DNA from 3 places in the Rhizobacter fulvus genome. Region 1 is predicted to be linked to each of the others. Evidence: predicted binding sites of a transcription regulator. Region 1 holds the regulator's gene; each other region holds the start of a gene.
The links. Region 1 encodes FNR, which switches genes on or off when oxygen is low (the NO sensors DNR and NnrR bind a similar motif). Its sites were predicted from a motif close to TTGATNNNNATCAA; they were not measured.
Positions count from the first base shown of each region.

Region 2: ACWH49_RS26140 (ornithine carbamoyltransferase) is a predicted target of FNR. The motif match lies at 3,837-3,850, and genes of this name have one in related genera.
Region 3: ACWH49_RS25625 (OmpW/AlkL family protein) is a predicted target of FNR. The motif match lies at 2,449-2,462, and genes of this name have one in related genera.

Region 1 is NZ_OZ224516.1:830,203-837,329, reverse strand. Features, by position in the region: gene ccoG (cytochrome c oxidase accessory protein CcoG) at 1-1,092, shown strand, start outside; gene ACWH49_RS04115 (nitrogen fixation protein FixH) at 1,110-1,358, shown strand; gene ACWH49_RS04110 (hypothetical protein) at 1,355-1,612, shown strand; gene ACWH49_RS04105 (hemerythrin domain-containing protein) at 1,623-2,207, opposite strand; gene ACWH49_RS04100 (universal stress protein) at 2,370-2,792, shown strand; gene fnr (fumarate/nitrate reduction transcriptional regulator Fnr) at 2,806-3,594, opposite strand; gene hemN (oxygen-independent coproporphyrinogen III oxidase) at 3,680-5,092, shown strand; gene ACWH49_RS04085 (sulfite exporter TauE/SafE family protein) at 5,092-5,808, shown strand; gene ACWH49_RS04080 (arylamine N-acetyltransferase family protein) at 5,795-6,634, opposite strand; gene ACWH49_RS04075 (SulP family inorganic anion transporter) at 6,631-7,127, opposite strand, start outside.
Region 2 is NZ_OZ224516.1:5,520,544-5,527,670, reverse strand. Features, by position in the region: gene ACWH49_RS26170 (hypothetical protein) at 1-106, opposite strand, end outside; gene xth (exodeoxyribonuclease III) at 236-1,015, shown strand; gene ACWH49_RS26160 (DUF3597 domain-containing protein) at 1,005-1,439, opposite strand; gene ACWH49_RS26155 (hypothetical protein) at 1,566-2,168, opposite strand; gene ACWH49_RS26150 (universal stress protein) at 2,242-2,784, shown strand; gene ACWH49_RS26145 (TraR/DksA family transcriptional regulator) at 2,826-3,206, shown strand; gene ACWH49_RS26140 (ornithine carbamoyltransferase) at 3,275-3,775, opposite strand; gene ACWH49_RS26135 (Crp/Fnr family transcriptional regulator) at 3,999-4,796, shown strand; gene ACWH49_RS26130 (PAS domain S-box protein) at 4,801-6,906, opposite strand; gene ACWH49_RS26125 (winged helix-turn-helix domain-containing protein) at 6,911-7,127, opposite strand, start outside.
Region 3 is NZ_OZ224516.1:5,415,472-5,422,598, forward strand. Features, by position in the region: gene ACWH49_RS25615 (ferredoxin--NADP reductase) at 1-639, opposite strand, end outside; gene ACWH49_RS25620 (fatty acid desaturase) at 651-1,745, opposite strand; gene ACWH49_RS25625 (OmpW/AlkL family protein) at 1,753-2,376, opposite strand; gene ACWH49_RS25630 (DMT family transporter) at 2,531-3,409, opposite strand; gene ACWH49_RS25635 (PAS domain-containing hybrid sensor histidine kinase/response regulator) at 3,558-5,807, shown strand; gene ACWH49_RS25640 (TenA family transcriptional regulator) at 5,944-6,726, shown strand; gene ACWH49_RS25645 (hypothetical protein) at 6,748-6,945, opposite strand.

The sequences.
Region 1 (7,127 bases):
CAGACCGTCTACACCGAGATCTTCATGTGGGTCGAGCGCCGCTTCGAGGGCGACCGCCAGGCGCGCATCAAGCTCGATGCCGCGCCGTGGAGCACCGGCAAGCTGCTGCGCCGCGGCGGCAAGCAGTTGATGTGGATCGGGATCGGGCTGTGGACCGGCTTCACCTTCGTCGCCTACTTCACGCCCGCGCATGAGCTCTTCGCCGGCGCCATGGCGCTCACGCTCGGCCCGTGGGAGTGGTTCTGGACCCTGTTCTACGGCTTCGCGACCTACGGCAACGCGGGCTACATGCGCGAGCAGGTCTGCAAGTACATGTGCCCGTACGCGCGTTTCCAGAGCGCGATGTTCGACCGGGACACGCTGATCATCAGCTACGACACCGCCCGCGGCGAGCCGCGCGGCTCGCGTGCCCGCGGCGTCGCACCGGCCTCGGTCGGCAAGGGCGATTGCATCAATTGCACGCTGTGCGTGCAGGTCTGCCCGACCGGCATCGACATCCGCGACGGCCTGCAGTACGAGTGCATCGGCTGCACCGCCTGCATCGACGTGTGCAACGGCGTGATGGACAAGATGGGCTACCCGCGCGGCCTGATCCGCTACGCCACGCAGAACGGCATGCAGGGCGGCTGGAGTGCCGCGCGCATGTGGAAGCGCGTGTTCCGGCCGCGGGTGCTCATCTACAGCGGTGTGTTGCTGGCGATCGCGGTCGCGTTCGTGGCGAGCCTGGCGATGCGCGCGCCGTTCCGGGCCGACGTGGTGCGCGACCGCGGTGCGCTCGCGCGCATGGTCGACGACGGGCGGATCGAGAACGTCTACCGCATCCAGCTGATGAACGCGAGCGAATCGCCCCAGCGCTTCCGCATCGTGGTGGACGGCCTGCCGCAGGCGGCCGTGACGATCCGCGGGCCGGTCGAGCTCGGCCCGACGCAGGCACGGTGGGTCCCGGTCGCGGTGCAGATCCCGCCGGAGGTCGCGCAGCAGCTGGGGGCGGGCGCCCACCCGATGCACTTCCGCATTGCGTTGCAGGACGGCCCCGACGCACCGGTGCGTGCGGAGCGGTCGGAAAAATCCACCTTCGTGGTACCACGCTGAAAAGGAACGATGACGCCATGAACGCAATCCTGATTCCCCCGCCCGCAGTGCCCTGGTGGCGCGTCGGCGTGATGTGGCTGTTCGTGGGCGGGCTCGGCACCGTCGTGGTCGCCAGCCTGGCGCTCGTCGGCACGGCGGTCCGCGGCGCGGATCCGGTGATGCAGCAGGTCGCCGCACGCGTGGCGCCGTCCGACCCGGCCGCGGCACCGGCCCTGGTCGGGCGCAACCACGCCGCCTCGCCGCTGCGGCCCCGTCCCGCGCCATGAGCCGACGCGCGCTGCAGATCCTGTGGCCGGCGTTCGCCGTCGCCGCGGTGCTCGAGATGCTCGTGTTCGCGGTGGTCGATCCGGGCGAACTGCATTGGTTCGGCGGCGCGTCGATCGACTGGTCGCAGCAGGCGATCTACACCTTCACCTTCCTGGTGTTCTGGGGGGCGATCTCGACCGCGGGCGCGCTGACGGCGCTGCTCACGATCGAGGCCGACGGCCCCGCCCGCGCTTCCGCGACCGAGGGCGAGTGATCGCCCCGCCTCAGGCCGTGGCGCCCAGCCCGATCGGCGCGGGGACGGCGTTGACGATGCGGGTGAACATCGCGCGGTAGTCGGCCTCCGGCGCGTGGCCGGTGAGCGGGTCACGGTTGGCGGCGAAGGCCTCGTCGAGTTCGGCCCAGTCGGCGTCCGTCAGCGTGCGCCTGGCGAGCGGCAGGATCTCCTGCTCCTCCACGCCCATGTGCGCGAGGTAGAACTCGACATAGCGCTGCGCGTCACGCTCGAACGCCTCGCGCCGCGATTCGCCGAGCATCTCGAACGCCAGCAGGGCATGCTCGAGATCGCGGATGCGGCGCTCGCCGCAGGCGTGGTCGGCATCGAGCCGGTCCAGCAGCTCGCGCGCCAGCGGCGTGCGGGCCCGCAGCTTCGGGAACAGCAGCTGCGACTCGAGGCGGTGGTGGCGCTGTTCCGGAAATTCGTCGACATAGAACAGCATCGCGCGCAGCGCCGCGAAGTCCGGGAGCGTGCCGCGCCGGCGGTGTTCGGCCAGCAGCAACGGGATCGAGCGCAGCATCGCGGCCAGCGCGGCGTGCTCTTCACGGATGATGCGCAGGGTGGGGTGTGGCATGGGACCTCGCGAGTAGGGGAAGGACTGTCCGCAGCGCATGCGCCGACCGGGCCGGTCCATTGTTCTGCCGGCGCGCGCGGCCGCGCTTGATGTCGGTCAAGCCCCGGGCGCTCGGCAGCGCCGACGATCAGCTCCTCGACACACCACGCCGGAGAAGCCTTCATGAAGATCCTCTTGCCCGTGGACGGCAGCGACTACACCAAGCGCATGCTCGCCCACCTCGCCGCCCACGAGGAACTGCTGGGCGCCAGCCACGAGTACATCGCGTTCGTCGCGGTCCCGCCGATCCCGTCGCACGCCTCACGCTTCCTCGACCATGCTTCGCTGAACGCCTGGTACGACGAGCGTGCCGAGGAGGTGTTCAAGCCGATCCGCGCGTTTGCCGCCCAGCAGCACTGGAACCTGCGCACCGCGCACCGCTGCGGTCACCCGGCCGAGGCCATCACCGACTTTGCGGCCGAGGAGAAGGTCGACCTGATCGTGATGGGCACGCACGGCCAGTCGGCCCTGGCCAACATGGTGCTGGGCTCGGTCGCGACCGGCGTGCTCGCCCGCTGCAAGCTGCCGGTCCTGCTGCTGCGCTGAGCGCCCGGCGCGCTCAGCAGGACGTGCTGTTGACGAGCTGGCGCAGGGCCGCCTCGTCGAGCACGCGCAACTGGCGCTGCCGCACTTCGAGCACGCCGTCGTCCTGGAACTTGGAGAAGGTGCGGCTGACGGTCTCGAGCTTCAGCCCCAGGTAGCTGCCGATCTCCTCGCGCGTCATGCGCAGCACCAGCGCGGTCGGCGAGAAGCCGCGTGCCTGCAGCCGCTGCGTGAGGTTGAGCAGGAAGGCGGCGAGCCGCTCTTCGGCGCGCATGCTGCCGAGCAACAGCATCACGCCGTGCTCGCGCACGATCTCGCGGCTCATCACCTTGTGCAGCTGGCGCTGCAGGTCGCCGAACTGGCGCGACAGCGATTCGAGCTGGCCGAACGGCAGCACGCAGACCTGCGAGTCCTCGAGCGCGACGGCGTCGCAGGTGTGGCGCTCGCTGCCGATGCCGTCGAAGCCGAGCAGTTCGCCGGCCATCTGGAAGCCCGTGACCTGGTCGCGGCCGTCCTCCGCGGCGACGCGGGTCTTGAAGAAGCCGGTGCGCACCGCGTACAGCGATCGAAACGCCTCGCCGGCGCCGTAGAGCACCTCGCCGCGCTTGACGGTGCGGCGCGTCTCGACGAGGGCGTCGAGGCGGTCCATGTCGTTCGGCGCCAGGCCGACCGGCAGACACAACTCGCGAAGATTGCAGCTGGAGCAGGCGACCTTCAGGGTCGCCGCCCGGATCGGCACGACTTTGCTGCTGATGCGGCGTTCCGCGGGATCGTCGAGCGGTTCGGCAGGGATGGGCGTGGGCATGCGCCGCAGTGTGCCCGCGGCCCCGGGGTGCTTGTTTGATCGCCGTCAAGGCCCGGATCGCGCTGCAGCGGCACAGTGACCGACCATGGATACCGCCACCCTCGCGGACAGCCCGGTCGTCTCGGCGGAGCTGCTGCGCCGCCTCGACCAGCCCGGCCCGCGTTACACCTCCTACCCGACCGCCGACCGCTTCATCGAAGCGTTCGGTCCCGCGGACTACGAACGCGCGCTGAACTCGCGCATGCAGGGCGCGGTACGCAACGCCGGCGTCGCGCCGCTGTCCCTGTACGTGCACATCCCGTTCTGCGAATCGCTGTGCTACTACTGCGCCTGCAACAAGATCATCACGAAGCACCACGAACGCGCAGCGCCGTACCTGAAGGCGCTCGAGGCCGAGATCGGCCTGCACGCGGTCGAGCTCGGGCTGCATCAGCCGGTGTCGCAACTGCACCTGGGCGGCGGGTCGCCGACCTTCCTGAGCGACCAGGAACTGTCCGGTCTGATGGCGATGCTGCGCCGCACCTTCGCGATTTCCGCCAGCGCGGAGATCTCGATCGAAGTCGACCCGCGCACCGCCGACCCGCAGCGCCTGCGTCACCTCGCAGCGCTCGGCTTCAATCGCCTGAGCCTCGGCGTGCAGGACTTCGACCCCGCGGTGCAGGCCGCGGTGCACCGCGTGCAGAGCTTCGACAGCGTGCGCCGGTTGCTCGAGTCGGCCCGGGCGCTGAACTTCCGTTCGACCAACGTCGACCTGATCTACGGCCTGCCGCGCCAGACGCCCGCCTCGTTCGCGCGCACGATCGACCAGGTCTGCGCGCTGCGCCCGGACCGGATCGCGCTGTATGCCTACGCGCACCTGCCGCAGCGCTTCAAGGCGCAGCGCCGGATCGACATCGCCGCGCTGCCGCCCGCACCCGACAAGATCGCGATGCTGGCGCAGGCGATCGAGGGCTTCGGCGCCGCCGGCTATGTCTACATCGGCATGGACCATTTCGCATTGCCGGACGACCCGCTCGCAGTGGCCAGGCGCCAGGGCCGGCTGCACCGCAACTTCCAGGGCTACAGCACCCAGCCCGACTGCGACCTGATCGGCCTGGGCGTGTCGGCGATCGGCAAGATCGGCGCCACCTACAGCCAGAACGCGAAAACGCTGGAGGAATACCAGGACGCGCTGGCACAGCACACCTTCCCGGTCGTGCGGGGTCTGGCGCTGAGCCGCGACGACCTGCTGCGCCGCGCGGTGATCATGGCGCTCATGTGCCAGGGCCGGGTGGAGTTCGAGTCGATCTCGCTGTCGCACCTGGTCGACTTCCGCCGCACCTTCGCGGCCGAACTGGCGGCGCTGCAGCCGCTCCAGGCCGAAGGGCTGGTCACGATCGACGCCGATGCGATCGACGTGACGCCGCTGGGCTGGTATTTCGTGCGCAGCATCGCGATGGTGTTCGACCGGCACCTGCAGGCCGACCGTGCCCGCGACCATTATTCCCGCGTGATCTGATGGCCGACGCCGCGCTCGCCGCCACCGCGCTGCTGATGGGACTGGCCGGCGGTCCGCACTGCGCCGCGATGTGCGGTGCGGCGCAGACGGGGCTCACCGCGCCGGGCGGCCCGCGGGCCGTGGTCGCGCTGCAGCTCGGCCGTGTGGCGGGCTACGCCGCCGCCGGCGCGCTGGTGGCGGCGAGTGTCTCGGCCCTGGCCGGCTGGGGCAGCGCCGCGCCGGTGCTGCGTCCGCTCTGGAGCCTGCTGCACGTGGCCGCCATCGCGCTCGGCGGCTGGCTGCTGTGGCAGGGGCGCGCGCCGGTCTGGCTCGCGCAGCTCGGCACCCGCGCCCGCGACGCCGGCCCGCCCGGCACGGTGCGTTTCCACCCGCGCGGCGCGACGGGCTTGCCGTGGCGTCCGGCGATGGCCGGCGCCTGTTGGGCGGCGATGCCGTGCGGGCTGCTGCAATCGGCGTTGATCGTCGCGGCGCTCGCGACCGGGCCGTTGCAGGGCGCAGGCGTGATGGCCGCGTTCGGCCTCGCGTCGGCGGCCAGCCTGGCGCTGGTGCCGTGGGTCTGGCGGCGGCTCGCGCTCCGGCGCGGCGCGCTGATCCGGCCGACCTTCGCGGTGCGCCTGGCGGGTGCGTTGCTGGTGGGCAGCTCGGTGTTCGCGCTGGCACACGGCCTGGCCGACGAGATCGACCGCGCGATCTGCGCGACGCTCAGCCCGGCATGAACGCGCCGTCCAGGCCTTTCGGCACGCGCTCGAACAACGCGGCGGCCGGAACGGGCGGCTCGAGGTCGAACACCTCGTCGAGCACGCGCGCCAGGTCGGCCGCGTCCGCGAGGCGCCGCACCTGCGTCGCTCCGTCGTGCATGCGCAGCGTCAGCTTGTCGTTGAGCAGGCTGGCGCGGCACGCGGCGGTCAGCCGCTCGAGCCGCAGGTTGTGGCAGAAGACCGAGCTGGGATGCGTGCCGGTGAACCAGTTCAAGGGCTCGTAGTCGACCGGCAGGTGCGGTTCGCGCGTGAACCGGTAGACCGGCGTCCAGCCGGCGGGCAGCTCCGCCTCGAGGGTGAAGGTCTCGCCGTCCTGCGCGATGCGTTCGGTGCCGCCCGGGGTGCGCTGCACCAGCCCGGGCACGAAGCGCAGCGGTGCGCCGAGCAGGTGGCCGCCGAAGCCGACATCGGCGAGGAAGGCGTCCTGCGGCGCAGCGGGCAGCGTCACGGTCAGCAGCATGTGGCTGCGCGCGCGGACCGCGGCACCGGGCGCCGCCATCCAGACCACGCGCGCCGCGAGCGACGTGACCGCGAAGCCGAACTCGATCAGCGCCAGCCGCAGCAGCGCGTTCTGCTCGTAGCAGTAGCCGCCGCGCCGGCGTGCGACCAGCTTGGCCTGCAGCGCCGCCGGCGCCAGCAGCGGGGCGCGGCCGAGGAACGCGTCGAGGTTCTCGAACGGAATCGCGGCCGTGTGGGCCGCGCAGACGGCGTTCAGCGCGGCGAGGGTGGGCTCGCGGGGGCCGGTGTAGGCGATGCGGTGGCAGTAGGCGTCGAGGTCGATCATCGGAGCGCGTCGTCGAGGTTCGTCAGGCCCGTGACGATACGCCCCGGGCCGAGCGAACCCTCGAAGCCCGAGCGCCGCATCAGCGACCGCGGCTGCTCGTTGACGTTCGCCAGCACCAGCACGATGCCGCGACGCTCGAGCGTGCGCTGCAGCTGCTGCAGCGCGTCGATGCCCGACGCGTCGACCAGCACCAGCCGGCTCGCCTCCAGCACCAGCCCGCGGGTGCCGGGCGGCAGCAACGCCGGCAGGCTCTCGATGCCGCCGACCGCGCCGAAGAACAGCGAACCGTAGAGCGCGCGCACCTGAACGCCCTCGGGCAGGGTCTCGCCCGGAGCGGTCACGTGCGGCAGCACGCTGAACAGCATGCTCATGCGGTAGATGAAGAACACGCAGGCCAGCACCAGGCCGACCTCGACCGCGACGGTCAGGTCGAAGATCACCGTCAGCGCGAACGTGCCGACCAGGATCAGGCGGTACGACGTGCTGAAGTGGC
Region 2 (7,127 bases), 4.7 Mb from region 1:
CCCACCGCTCGCCGGCCACCGCGCGGGCGCGCTTGTGCGACACGGCGGGCTCGGCATACACCATCACTTCGTTGGCGAAGAATGCGATCCACTCGTTCTTGGTCATGAGCAAGTGCCTCCTTTCGGCCGAAATCGTAGTGATGGGAAACATGCGCGCTTGTCGGACGCCGACCCTCGCGGTTGGAGGAATTCGGCGATCCGCGAACGCGGCGGACGCTTAGGCTAAGGTGCCGGCGTGCGCATCGCCACCTGGAATATCAACAACATCGCGACTCGGCTGCCGCTGCTGCTGGCCTGGCTGGAGACGACGCGGCCCGACGTCGTCGCGCTGCAGGAACTCAAGCTGACGACCGCGCGCTTCCCCGCCGCCGAACTCGAGGCTGCCGGCTACGGCGCGCTGGTCGTCGGGCAGGCGACCTGGAACGGTGTGGCCATCCTCGCGCGCGGCGCGGAGCCGGTGCCGGTCCGCCGGGCGCTGCCGGGGGATGCGGACGACCGGCAGGCGCGCTACGTCGAGGCGGCCGTGGCGGGCGTGATCGTCGGCTGCCTCTACCTGCCCAACGGCAACCCGGCGCCCGGCGCCAAGCTCGACTACAAGCTGGCGTGGTTCGAGCGCCTGTTGCTGCACGCGGCGCAGCTGTGGGAGAGCGGGCACCCCGTGGTGCTGGCCGGGGACTTCAACCTTGTCCCGACGGACCAGCCGGCGGACATCTATTCGCCCGCGAGCTGGCGTGACAACGCACTGCTGCACCCGGTGGCGCGCGCGGCCTGGCGACGCCTGCTCGCGCAGGGCTGGGTCGATGCGCTCGGCGCGTCACATGACGGCCCGCCGCGATACACGTTCTGGGACTATCGCCGCAACCGCTGGCCACGCAACGCGGGCCTGCGCATCGATCACCTGCTGCTGAGCCGCAGCGTGCAGCCCCGGTTGGCGGCCTGCGGTGTCGATGTCGCGGTGCGCGGCATCGAAGGCGCCAGCGACCATGCGCCGGCGTGGATCGAGCTCAATCCTTGAGATCGGCGGGTACCTTGCCGCCGTTCGCGGCCACCTTGTTCATCACCTGGCGGTGCAGCCAGATGTTCATTGCGGCCGAGTCGTTCATGTCGCCGGTGTAGTGCAGTTCCTGCGCGAGTTCCTTGCGCGCCGCCAGCGAGCTGTCGAGCCCGAGCAGCTTCATCAGGTCGACGATCGACGTCCGCCAGTTCAGCTTCTCGCCCGCGTTCTGCGCCATGCCGTTCAGCATCTGCTCGACGTCGACCTCGGTCATCGGCTTCGCTGCGGGCGCGGCGGCAGCCGTCGTGCCGGCGGTGCCGGTCGGCGGCGCAGTGCCGGCGCCCGGTGGTGTCGAGGGCGCCTGCGCCGTGGTTGTCGTGCCGGCATTGGCCGCGCCGGTGTGCGACGGGAAGATCTTGGCGAGGATGTTGCTGAGAATGCCCATGGAGTTTCCTTGTGAATGCGGAAGTCGCCATGTTCCGCGGTGCGCGCGCGGGCGCGCACGCAGACGCTGGCCCGCACGCTTGTAGGAGCGCGCGCCTGCCGCGTCGCCGGCCGCTTCCGCGGAGCCTCAACGCCGCAGCAACTGCCCCGCGGCCTCGCCGGCCGGCTGCAGCGGCCCGAGCGGATTGACCTGGCGCTCGACCCGGTCCCCGTGCGGCTCGCCGCCGTAGCTGCGGAACAGCACGACCTCGTCGCGCACCGCCACCAGGCCGTTGAAGTGCCAGCTGGTCACCCGCGCGGTGCGACGGAAATTCAGGAAGTCGAGGAGAAAGTTGCCTTCCCGCCGCGACTCCTCGCGTCCAAACCGGAACTCATAGGCCTGGCACGCCTGGCGCGCCAGCAGGCACTCGCGGATACCCGGATCGAGCGCCTCGAACGGGACGCCGGGGTCCGGCGACAGGCGCGCAGTGAGCTGCGGGTACGGGATCACCGTGACGTTCGCGCTCGCCGCGGGATCGAAGCCGAGCGCACGCATCTGCGCGACCGTGGTCACGTGGCCGAGGATGCGGTCGAATGCGGCCGCAGCGGCCGCGTAGCTGTCGAACGGCGAGCGGGCTTCGTTGTCGGCGCGCGGCAGCATGCCGGCACAGCCGGCGGTCAACATCGCGGCGAGCAGCGACGCGAGCGCGGCGCGGCGCGTGGCGAAGTGGCGTGACGGACGGCGAAACATGCTGCGGCTCTCCCCGGAGCGCGCGGGCCCCTGCTCGACGCACCGACCTTATCGAGCACCGACTCGCCCGGGCTTGACCCAGCGCAAGACCGGCAAGCCGGCCGCTCGCCACACTGGAGTCGCGCCGGACGCTGTCGGGCGGAAGAAAGCAGCGCACGTGTACGAATCCATCCTGGTGGCGGTCGATGGCAGCAATGCGGCCGAGCGCGCGCTGACCGAAGCGATCGCGCTCGCGCGCGGACTCGGCTCGGCGCTGCGGCTGCTGCACGTGGCCGATGCGCGCGTGCCGGATGGGTCGCTCGTCTACGCGCCGCCGGCGCAATTGGCAGAGGACTTTCGGGTCGACACCGAGGCCGTGCTGCCGCGAGCGGTCGAGCGGGCGCTGGCCGGCGGCGTGAAGGCGGAGGGCATCGTGCGGCGCGACACCAATCGGCGTGTGGCCGAGCAGATTCTCGACGAGGCGTCGCGCGCGCGCTCCGGCCTGATCGTGATGGGCACGCATGGCCGCACGGGCCTCGCCCGGGTGGCCCTGGGCAGCGACGCGGAAGCGGTGCTGCGCGAAGCGCCCGTGCCGGTGCTGCTGGTCCGCACGGCCGCGGCGACCGGGCCGGGCTGACCACCCGCCAGCGATCACCTCTCCATCGAACAGGACCTTCCATGCCCTCCCTCACCCCCACCGAGCTGAACCAGATCCGCGACCAGCTGAACCGGCGCCTGCAGGCGCTGCGCAGGGAAGTTCATGCCGCGCATCTGGCGCGGCAGGCGGCCGACCTGCCCGACACGCGCGAGGTCGGCGACCGCAAGGACGAAGCCGCCCGCCACCAGTTCAACGACCTGGACGATGCCCAGGAACAACGTGACCTGGATGAGCTGGCCGGCGTAATGGCCGCGCTGCAACGGCTGGACGCCGGCTCCTACGGCGAGTGTCTGGACTGCGGCGAGTCGATCCCGGCGCCGCGTCTGCGAGTCCAGCCCGCCGCCCCGCGCTGCGCGCCGTGCCAGGCCGCGCACGAGGCGGCGGCGGAACGGGCGCACTGATCAGCCTTCGGCCTGGCCGGGTTCGCAGGTTCCGGAATCGAGGGTGATCGCGCGGACCCGCGCGCGTTTCAAGCAATGCTGCGCAGCAGCAGCGCCTGGAGCGCGAACTTGCGCGCGTCGCTGCCGTCGCCGAGCAGTGCCGCCACCTGCGCCACGGGGTGCGCCGGATCCTCGAGGCCGCCCAGGATCGGGATGCCGGCCACCGCCCCCAGGCGCTCCATCAGGCGCGGCTCGATGTCCAGGCACACCACCGCGCTGTACAGCCGGCCCAGCATCTGCGCGGTCAGCTCGACGGTGTGCGGGTCGCTGTGTTCGCTCAAGTGGGGGCGGATGTGCGCGACACGCGCGCCGAGTTCGGTGGCGGCGTGGTCGATCATCGCCACGTCGACGCGATCGTCCTCTTCGGCGGCACACAGCACCGCAAGGATCCGCCCCTTGAGCGATGGTCGCGGCGCGCCCGCGCGTTCGGCGGCCTGCAGCGCACGTGCCGCCGCGCCGAGGGCCGCGAGCGGCTCGGAGGCGAGCGGTTCGGCCACGGCCGGACGAGCGGGGACGGGGGACGGTTTCATCGACGGCGGTCAGCGGCTTGCATGCGTCGGTCGCAGCCTATCGGGGTCGCCGGCCGGGCCTTTGACGCGGGTCAAGGTTCGCAGTGCAACCGGCCGCGGACACACGCCGGATACAGAGCATTCACACACCGTTTCGCGCCGACTCGTGCGGTTCTCACGGCGCTGCCGGCGGCTGCCTAGGATCCACCGCAAGCCACGAAACGACCGACCCGAGGAACCCGCCATGCTCCAGACCACGTTCGCCACCCCCAGCGCCACCGTCCATCTGCCCCGCGCCGCGATGACGCGCTCCGCCGACGCGATCGAGACCGCCCGCCGCGACGACGAGGCCGGCCGGCGCATGATTGCCGCGCTGGGGCAACTGAACACCGCGCTGGCGCCCCAGCGCCGCGTCGTGCATGCCGGCGACGTGATCTACCAGGCGGGCGAGCGCTTCGGCAACCTCTACGTGCTGAACGCCGGCTTCATCAAGATCGTCAACCTCACGTCGGACGGCCGCGAGCAGGTGGTCGGGCTCAAGTTCCGCGGCGACTGGCTGGGCTTCGACGGCATCGCCAACGGCCAATACTCGTGCGACGCGGTCGCGATGGACACCGGCGAGGTCTGGACGATCCGCTATGACGCGCTGCTGGCCGCGTGCGTGCAGCAGCCCGCGCTGCTCAACGTGCTGCACGAGGCGATGAGCCGCGAGATCGCCCAGGACCGCAACTCGCTGATGTCGGTGTGCACGCTGCCGGCCGACGCGCGCGTCGCCGAGTTCCTGCACTATTGGGCCGGCTCGCTGGCCCGCCGCGGTCTGCGCGCCGACCAGATCACGCTGCGCATGACGCGCGCCGAGATCGGCAACTACCTCGGCATGACGCTCGAGACCGTGAGCCGCGCGCTGTCGAAGCTGGCGCGCGGGCAGGTCATCGCGTTCCCGGAAAAGGGCCGCCGCGACATCCGCATCCCCGACATCCGCGCGCTGTCCGCGTTCGTGCAGCAGTCACTCGCGCCCGAAGCGGCGACGATGCTGCAGTGAACGGTCAGCCGCCGGACGCCTGACGCGCGCCCAGCGCGGCGCCGATTGCCTGCGCCAGTTCCTCGCGCGAGCACGGCTTGCGCAGCAGTTCCCAGCTGGCCGGCGAGGCGCTGTCGGCCTCGAGCAGTTCGGCGGAGAAGCCGGACATCAGCAGCACCGCGAGCGACGGCTTGCGCTGTTCCGCCCGCGCCGCCAACTCGGTGCCGCGCATTCCGGTGCCGAGCGCGATGTCGCTCAGCAGCAGGTCGATGCCTGCGCCCGCGTGCAACACCGCGAGCGCGTCCTCGGCGTTCGAGGTCGCCGACACGCGGCAGCCGAGCGTTTCCAGGAAGGTGCGGACGATCGTGCGCACCTCCTCGTCGTCCTCGACCAGCAGCACGCGCAGCCCCGGCGGCACCGCATGGCCAATGGCGGACGCCGCGGCTGGCGCGACCGCGACCTCGCGCGGCTCCGGGATGTAGAGCGTCAGCGTGGTGCCCGCGCCCGGGGCGCTGTCGATCGTGATCGCGCCGTTCGATTGCTTGACGAAGCCGTAGACGGTGCTCAGGCCCAGGCCGGTGCCGCGGCCGACGTCCTTGGTCGTGAAGAACGGCTCGAACGCGCGCTCCTTGACGTCGTCCGTCATGCCGCTGCCGCTGTCCGAGATCGCGATCGCGACGAATTGCGCGGGCGGCGGCGACGGATCGTCGAGCTCGGCGCGCAACTCCGCCGGCAGCGCCGCGCAGGTGCCGGCGCGAAACCGCAGCAGGCCGCCATCGGGCATCGCGTCGCGCGCATTGATCGCGATGTTCAGCAGCGCGGACTCCAGCTGCGAGGGATCGGCCAGCACGGTCGGCTGCGGCGACTGCAGCTCCACCTCGATGCGGATGCGCTGGTCCAGCGTGCGCCGCAGCATGTCGGCGAGTGATTGCAGCATCGCGCCGACGTCGACCTGCACCGGCTGCAGCACCTGCCGGCGCGAGAAGGCCAGCAACTCGCCGGTGAGGTCGGCGCCGCGCCGGCTGGCGCGGGCCGCCGCGGCGACCAGCTGCTTGCGATACGCGTCGTCGGCGTTCGAGGGCAGCTCGTCCAGCACCTGCAGGTTGCCCTGGATCACCGTCAGCAGGTTGTTGAAGTCGTGGGCGATGCCGCCGGTCAGCTGGCCCACGCTCTCGAGCCGCTGCGCATGGTTCAGCGCCTCTTCCGACTGGGCCCGTTGCAGGCTGGTCGCGAGCAGGCTGGCCATGGATTCCAGAAAGCGCAGCTCGTCCTCGCCGAACGCGCGGACCGTGCGCGAGCGCACCGTCAGCGCGCCGATGGTCCGGCCGCGATCCGAGATCGGCACCGCCAGCGCGCTGCGCAGGCCGGCCTCGAGGAATGCGGGCGGCACCACGAACCGCTGCTCGCTGGCGTAGTCGGGCACCAGCAGCGGCTGGCGCATCGACAGCACCAACCCGGGGGACGAATCCGGCAGATAAGGGATGCGCGTGCCGACCTCTTCGCCGGGCACGGGGCCGACGCCGCTGGCGACGCGCAGGCCGGCGCGGTCCGGTTCGAGCAGGAACACCCGCGCGACCTCGACCTCGAGCGCCGCCGCCGCAATGTGCGGCACCTGGTCCAGAACCACCTGCGGGTCGCGGGCGTCGACCGCCATCCGACCCAGGTTCGCCAGATGCTCGCTGTAGCGCGCCCGCTGCAGCGCCTGCTTGACGCGCGGGTACGCGCCGATGCCGCGGATCGACGCGACGACCAGCGGCAACCCGTGGTCCTGCATCGGGCTCAGCGCGATCTCGACCATCACCTCGGAGCCGTCCTTGCGCTTGGCGACCAGCTCCATCTGCGTGCCCATCGGACGGGCGCGCGGTGCCCGTGAATAGCCCTCGCGGTATTCGGCGTGGCGCGGCCGGATCGCGTCGGGCACGAGCGCGTCGACGCTCAGGGCGATCAGCTCGTCCGGCGCGTAGCCGAGCAGGGTGCTCGCCGACGGGTTGGCCATCACGATGCGGCCGCTCTGGTCGACCAGCAGCATCGCATCCGGATAGGCGAAGAACAGCGAGCGGAAGACCGTCCGCTCGTCGATGCTGGCCGGCAGGGCGGACGGCGTCGGCGGAGGCGCGGCGGGCTCGGTCATGGGTTCAACCGGTGGTCACCGGCGCGACGAGGATGTAGCCGGCGCCCCGGACCGACTTGATGATCTTCGGGTTGTCCGCGTCGTCGCCGAGCTTCTTGCGCAGCCGGCCGACCTGAACGTCCACCGTGCGGTCGAACGGGCCGGCTTCGCGGCGGTGGGTCTGCTCCAGCAGCTGGTCGCGCGAGAGCACGCGGCCCGGCTGCCTGGCGAACGCGCAGAGC
Region 3 (7,127 bases), 4.6 Mb from region 1:
GCGGGCCGGGTCGAGCGCCGGCAGCCGCACCTTGTGCGCGAGCGCGCCACTGGCAATCAGGTCGGGCAGGCGCCCCTGGTGACGAAACGCCTCGCGCGTGACGACCGGCAGGTAGATCAGCTGCCTGGAGATCGCCTCGCCGAGGAACTCGTCGCGCGGAAGGTCGCGTTCGATCAACTGCGCATACGCGAGATCGCTCGCCTCGCGCACGCCATGCACCAGCACGACCTTGCCGAAGCGCTCGTAGACCTCGGGGTCGCGGATCAGGCTCATGAACGGTGCCAGGCCGGTGCCGGTGGCCAGCAGGTACAGGTGCCGTCCGGGCAGCAGGTCGGACAGCACCAGCGTGCCGGTCGGCTTGTGGCCGACCAGCACCGGGTCGCCGACCTGAAGATGCTGCAGCCGCGAGGTCAGCGCACCGTCCTGCACCTTGATGCTGAAGAACTCGAGGTGCTCGGCGTAGTGCGGGCTGGCGATGCTGTAGGCCCGCAGCAGCGGCCGACCGTCGACCTCCAGGCCGATCATCACGAACTGCCCGCTCTCGAACCGCAAGCTTGGCGCGCGCGTGGTCGTGAAGCTGAACAGCGTCTCGTTCCAGTGATGGACGGAGAGGACGTGCTGGATGTCGAAGGCGGCCATGGGTTCACCGGTCAGGAAACGTGGGAAGGCGCTGCAGTGGTCGGCCGGCCCGAGAAGTCGGTCCAGCGGCGCGCCTCGAAGTCATAGAGCTTGCAGCGGCGCGCCGTGTCGGCGTACCAGCGCCAAGAAAAGGGTTGCACCACGATCGCACCGGCGAGCCGGCTCTCAAGCAGCGCCTGCGCGCGACGCAGGCGGTACAGCGGCACGCTCATGTCGACGTGGTGCGCGGTGTGCTCCATGATGTGGTGCAGCAGCGCGCCCATCGCCGAGCGGAAGGTCAGGTGCACCGTCGTCGAGACGAAAGGCTGCGAGGCCGACCAGCTCTTCTTGTCCTCGTACCACGCGACACCGGGGTGCGTGTGATGGACGTAGACGACGAAGCCGATCATGCCGTTCCATACGAGGAACGGCAGCGCGAAGCCGACGGTCAGCAGCCACCCGGTCGACTGACCGGTGCGCGCCGCGGCGAACGCCAGGCCGCCGACCCACGCGACGGCGAACGCGGAGACGAGCAGGCAGTCCCAGGTGAACACGGCGCGCCGGGTCGGCATGGTGGCGCGGCTCGGAAAGAACATGCGCGCCCACCAGATCTCGACGAGGTAGTACAGCCAGGGCGCCCAGCCGCTGCGGTAGACGCGCTCCAGACCGCGCCGCCACGGCGGCAGCGCGCGGAACTCCGCGAGCGAACGCGGCTGCCAGACGAAGTCGAACCCGCGCAGGTTGGTGTAGCCGTGGTGGACGACGTTGTGACCGACCTCCCACAGGCTATAGGGCGTCAGCGACGGCAGGAACACCAGGCGCCCGAGCCAGCGGTTCAGCCCGCGGTGGGGCGTGAAGCTCTGGTGGCAGGCATCGTGCCCGAGGATGAACAGGCGGCTGATCACCACGCCGGCACCGAAGCCCGCGAGCACCTGCAAACCGGCCTGATGCGCCAGCAACACGGCCGCGATGCAGGCGCCCAACAGGAGCACGTCGACCACCGTGAGCGCAAGGGCCCGCACGGTGCTGCGCGCGGTGATCGGCGCCAGCCAGGTGCGGATCTCCTTGCGGTGCGGGATGGCGGCGGCGACCGACCGGTCGACGGCCGGCGATGAGAGCGAAGTCATGCGCGGATCAGAAGCGCCGCCCGAGGCCGACGCCGATCAGCCACGGATCGACCTTGAACGTGCCCACCTTCGTGCCCGCCGAACTCACGTCGGTGCGGATCTGCACCTTCTTGACATCGAGATTGAGGGTCGTGTTCTTCATGAACTCGTAGTCGAAGCCGACCTGCAGCGCGAGGCCGAAGCTGTTCTTGCTCAGGCTCGGCTGCAACGCCGTCTGCACCGCGGGGACGAACGTGACGTTGGAGAAGCGCGTGTAGTTCACGCCGGCGCCGAGGTAGGGCTGGAACGCACCGAGCCCGGTGAAGTGGTACTGCGCGGTCAGCGTCGGCGGCAGGTGCTTGAGCGAGCCGATCTCGGTGTCGCCGGCGCGGATGGTCTGCTTCTGCGGGTAGGTCAGCACCAGCTCGAGCGCCCACTGCGGCGTGATGAAGTACGAGAAATCGATCTCGGGAATGATCTTGTTGTTGATCGACAGGTCCAGCCCGGTCGAGTCGGTGTTGGCGCTTTGCAGATCGACGGCGCGAACGCGCACGAGGAAGGGCATGTCCTGCGCCTGGGATGCGAGGGGCCACGCCGTGGCCCCTGCGAGCAGGACGGCGGTGGCGGCGGTAGCGAAACGGCGGGTTCTCATGATCGGGTCCTGTTTGAAATGAGCGACTGTTGTTGTCGATGGTCATTTCAGACCGGACCCCGCGCCGCCACCTTGAGACGGGTCAAGGGTTGGTCGCAGGTGTTGCGCCGCGGTCTCAGGCGCCGGTGCGGGAGGCGCCGACCGTTGATGCAGGTCAACGGTTGCGGCGACCGCGGATGACGAGTGCGATGCCGCCGAGGATCACGATCGACGCGACCACCAGCCGCGGCGTCAGCGGCTCGTCCAGCAGCGCGACCGCGCCGAGCGCCGCGATGGCTGGCACGGACAACTGCACCGAGGCCGCGCCCGTCGCGCTCAGGCCGCGCACCGCGGCGTACCAGATCGAGTAGCCGATGCCCGAAGCGACCGCGCCGGACGCGACGGCATACAGCCCGCCCGCCGTGTCGACCGAGACGCTCGCCCAGAACAGCGGCAGGAGCGCCAGCGACAGGAGCGCCGCGCGCCAGAAGTTGCCGGCGTTGACCGCCAGCGGGTCACCGGCGCCGCGCCCGCGCAGCGAGTAGATGCCCCAGGCGACCCCCGAACCCAGCATCAGCGCCGCCCGGTCCCAGGCCGGCGCCTGCGCGCCGGGCAGCAGCAGCGCGAGCAGCCCGCCGACCGCCGCGAGCAGGCCGACCGCCTGCCGCGCCGCCAGCCGCTCGCCGCGTGCGAATCCCCAGCCGATCATGGTCAGCTGCACCGCGCCGAACAGCAGCAGCGCGCCGGTCGCCGCCGGCAAACCGACATAGGCCCACGAAAAGCACACCGCGTAGACCGCGAGCGCAAGCGCCGAGGTCCAGTCGCCGCGGCCTGTGTCCGCTGCGCTTGAACGCCAGCTCAGCAGCAGCAGCACGGCGGCGCCGGCAACCAGTCGGATCGCGGTGAAGCTTGCAGCGTCGATCGCCGTCCGGCTCAAGGCCAGGCGGCAAAGCAGCGAGTTGGCGGCGAAGGCGACCATGGCCATCGCGGTCAGCGCGACCACGCGTGCGCCGGTGTGCGACCCGCCGGGGGCATGGGATGGTCGGGCATTCATTCACGCGCGCCCTCGTGGTTGGGGATGGAACTGGAGCACGGGGATGCTATCGTCCCGCCCGTTGGCCAGCCGATGCACGCTTCGGCGCCCACGGCCATCGGCGGAGCCCCTCGGAGCGAATGAACATCCTGACTCCCCAGACCTTCACGTGATCGCGAACGCTGAACCCGGTCCGCGCTATTGGCCGATCGTCGCGGTGTTCGTCGCGATGACGCTGCTGCAGGCGTCGGTCGCCGCCGTCAGCATCCAGCTGCTCTCCACCGTTCGCGCCTACGTCACCGGCGAGAGCCTCTACTCGAAAGGTCAGAAGGACGCCCAGATCTACCTGCTCGATTACGTCGAGCGCCAGCAGGAGGCGGACTTCCAGCGCTTCAGCGCCGCCTTGTCGATGCCACTCGGCGACCGCGCCGCGCGCGAGGCGCTGCAGCGGGCGCAGCCCGACATCGCGGCCGCCAAGCGCGGCTTCCTGCAAGGTGGCAACCACCCCGACGACATCGACGGGCTGGTCCGCATGTTCCGGCTGTTCCAGCACGTGCCCTTCATGTCGCGGCCGATCGCCACCTGGACCGAGGGGGACCGGACCATCCAGGAAGTCATCACGATGGTCGAGCGTGCGCGCGAGCGCATCCTCGCGGGCGATGCGCAGGCGCCGGCGGTGCTCGAGATGCGCCGACAGGCCCCGCTGATGAACGACCGGCTGACCCAGCTCACGAGCCTGTTCTCGGCGCAGCTCGGCGAGGCCTCGCGCACCACGCAGACGCTGCTGCTCGGCCTGAACGCACTGATTGCCGCGCTGCTGACCGTCTCGGGGCTGATCTTCGTGCGCCGCAGCGCGCGGTTGCAGGCCGCCGCCGAGCTGCGCATGGAGCGGCTGATCCATGCGGTGACCGATGGCGTCGTGACCGTGGACGAGGACCGCCGCATCGTGCTGTTCAACCGCGCCGCCGAGACCATGTTCGGCACCGACGCGACCTCGGCGCTCGGCAAGCCGATCGACCAGTTCGTCGACACCGGCGCGACCATGGCTGCCGCGGCGGCCGAACCGCTCGCGCTGGCGCCGGGCGCCCTGCGCGAGATGAGGGGCCGGCGCCGCGACGGCACGCGCTTTCCGGTCGAGGCCTCGCTGTCGCGCCTGCGGGTTCAGCGCGGCACGCTGACGACCGTGGTGCTGCGCGACGTGACGGCGCGCTACACCGCGGACGCCGAGCGCCGCGCGCACGAGGCGCTCGAAGCATCGAACCGGGCCAAGTCCGAGTTCCTCTCGCGCATGAGCCATGAGCTGCGCACGCCGCTGAACGCGGTGATCGGTTTCGCGCAGCTGATGCGAACCGACCAGGTGCGCCCGCTGTCGAAGGAGCAGCTCGAGCGCGCACAGCACGTGGAGAGCGCCGGCGCGCACCTGCTGGCGCTGGTGAACGACGTGCTCGACCTGTCGCGAATCGAATCCGGCGAGATGGCCGTCGCGACCGAGGCGGTGTCGCTGCTGAAGGTGATCGAGGAGGCCGCGACGATAATCTCGCCGCTGGTCACCGAAGCCGGCATCGAGGTCTTCGTCGTGCCCGAAGAGGACGGCGCCGGGCCCGCGGCGCGCCCCGCCGGCCCGCTGCCCGAGATCTGGGTCCGGGCGGACGCGGTGCGTCTGCGGCAGATCCTCGTGAACCTGCTGAGCAATGCGGTCAAGTACAACCGGCCCGGGGGCAACGTCCGCCTGACCTGGCAGATTTCCGCGCAGAGTTGCATCGTGCGGGTCATCGACACCGGGCGCGGGATTTCCGCAGAGCAGTTCGACAAGCTGTTCCAGCCGTTCAACCGCCTCGGCGCCGAGGCGTCGACCGTCGAGGGCACGGGCATCGGTCTGGTGCTGTCGCGCCAGCTCGCGCACATGATGGGGGCCGAGCTCAATCTATCGAGCCGCGTGAACGAAGGTACCGTCGCCAGCTTGGCGCTTCCACTCACGGAACCGCCCGCATCGGGCTCTCGCATGGAACTGGCGGATGCGCCCGCGGCCCGCGGCGGCGGCCACCTGTGCGTTCTTTACGCCGAGGACAACGAAGTCAACGCCGAGCTGGTGCGGCAACTGGTGCGGCTGCGCAGTTCGGTGACACTGCGGGTGGCCACCAACGGCGCACAGGCGATCGAGATGGCCCTGCTCGATCCGCCCGATCTGATGCTCGTCGACATGAACCTCGGCGACATGACCGGCATCGAACTCGCGCGCGCCCTGCGGGCCGACCGCGCAACGCGCGAGGTGCCGCTCGTCGCCCTCTCCGCCGACGCGCTGCCCGAACAGATCCGTGCCGCGATGGAGTCCGGGTTCGAGGCCTACCTCACCAAACCGATCGACTTCCAGCAGTTGCTGGCCACACTCGACAGCTACGCGCAACGTGTGATCGCATAGTTCGTGGCAGCACGACCACACGGTGCCTGCGCCGATTGCCCGTTCGCGACCCGGCCGGTACGATTTTTGCGACGGCTTTCACAGAATCAACAACGTTGGGGGTTGCATGTCGAACGAATTTCGTCGCTCCGGCGACTTGAAGAGCATCGGGAGCTACCCGGTCTGGCTGCAGCGCGTCGTGCACGAGACCACGGTGCACAAGCGGCGCGTCGTCGAGCACGAACTGTTTTCGCTGATGCGCGACGCCAAGCTCCCGACCGCCGCGATGAAGCGCTTCATGATCGGCGTGTGGCCGACCATCGAGCAGTTCCCGCGGTTCATGGCGATGAACCTCAAGAAGATGGGGTACGGCGACAGTGTGGGCGAGGACATGGCGCGCCGCTACCTGATCCAGAACATCCGGGTCGAACAGAAACACGCCGAGCACTGGGCGGCCTGGGCCGGCTCCGTCGGGCTCGGCCTGGCCGACCTGCGCGCTGGCGGCGACACCGAGGAGCTCCAGGCCCTGGCGCACTGGTGCTGGTACGTCTGCGACGCCGAAAGTCTCGCGGTGGCGATGGCCGCCACCAACTATGCGGTCGAAGGTGCGACCGGCGAATGGTCGTGCGTGGTCTGCTCGCGCGACACCTACGCCCGATCGTTGCCTGACGAGATCCGTGCGCCCGCGATGCGCTGGCTCAAGGTGCACGCCGAGTACGACGACACCCACCCCTGGGAGGCGCTCGACATCGTCGCGACGCTGCTCGGGCACGCGCCGCACCCGGCCGAGATCGCGTCGGTGCGCCGCGCAATCCGGGCGAGCTACCGCTACATGGAGATGTCGCTCGACAGCGCGATGATGGCAGCCGCGCACGGCTCGTTCGACGAGACCGCCTCGAACGCCTCGACGCTCGGCTTCGACGATCTCGACGCGGCGTAAGCGGCGCGCGGCGCGTCGGACTCAGTCCCGCGCGTCGGTCCCGCCGGCATGGTCGCCGTCGCGCCAGCGGCGATCGCGCTCATGGCGGTAGTAGTGGCCGTCGCGGCTTTGATAGCCGCGGTCGTACGAAGGGTCCCGGTTCTGGTAGTAGCCGCGCGCCGGGGCAGCGACGCAACCGGACAGCGCCGCGATGGCGGCGGCGAGAGCGATGGTGGTCAAGGTTTTCACAGCGAACTCCGGGAAGTGATGAGCCCACTTTAGGAGTCGGCCAGCGGTTTCGTGTCGGTCAGACCTTTGTCGGCCTGTAGGACCGGGGCGGGTTGCGGCGATCGCAACGATGTCTGATGCGCCCTGACGATCAAGCCCAGACCGCAGTCTTCACAAACCAGTCCAGGTTGACC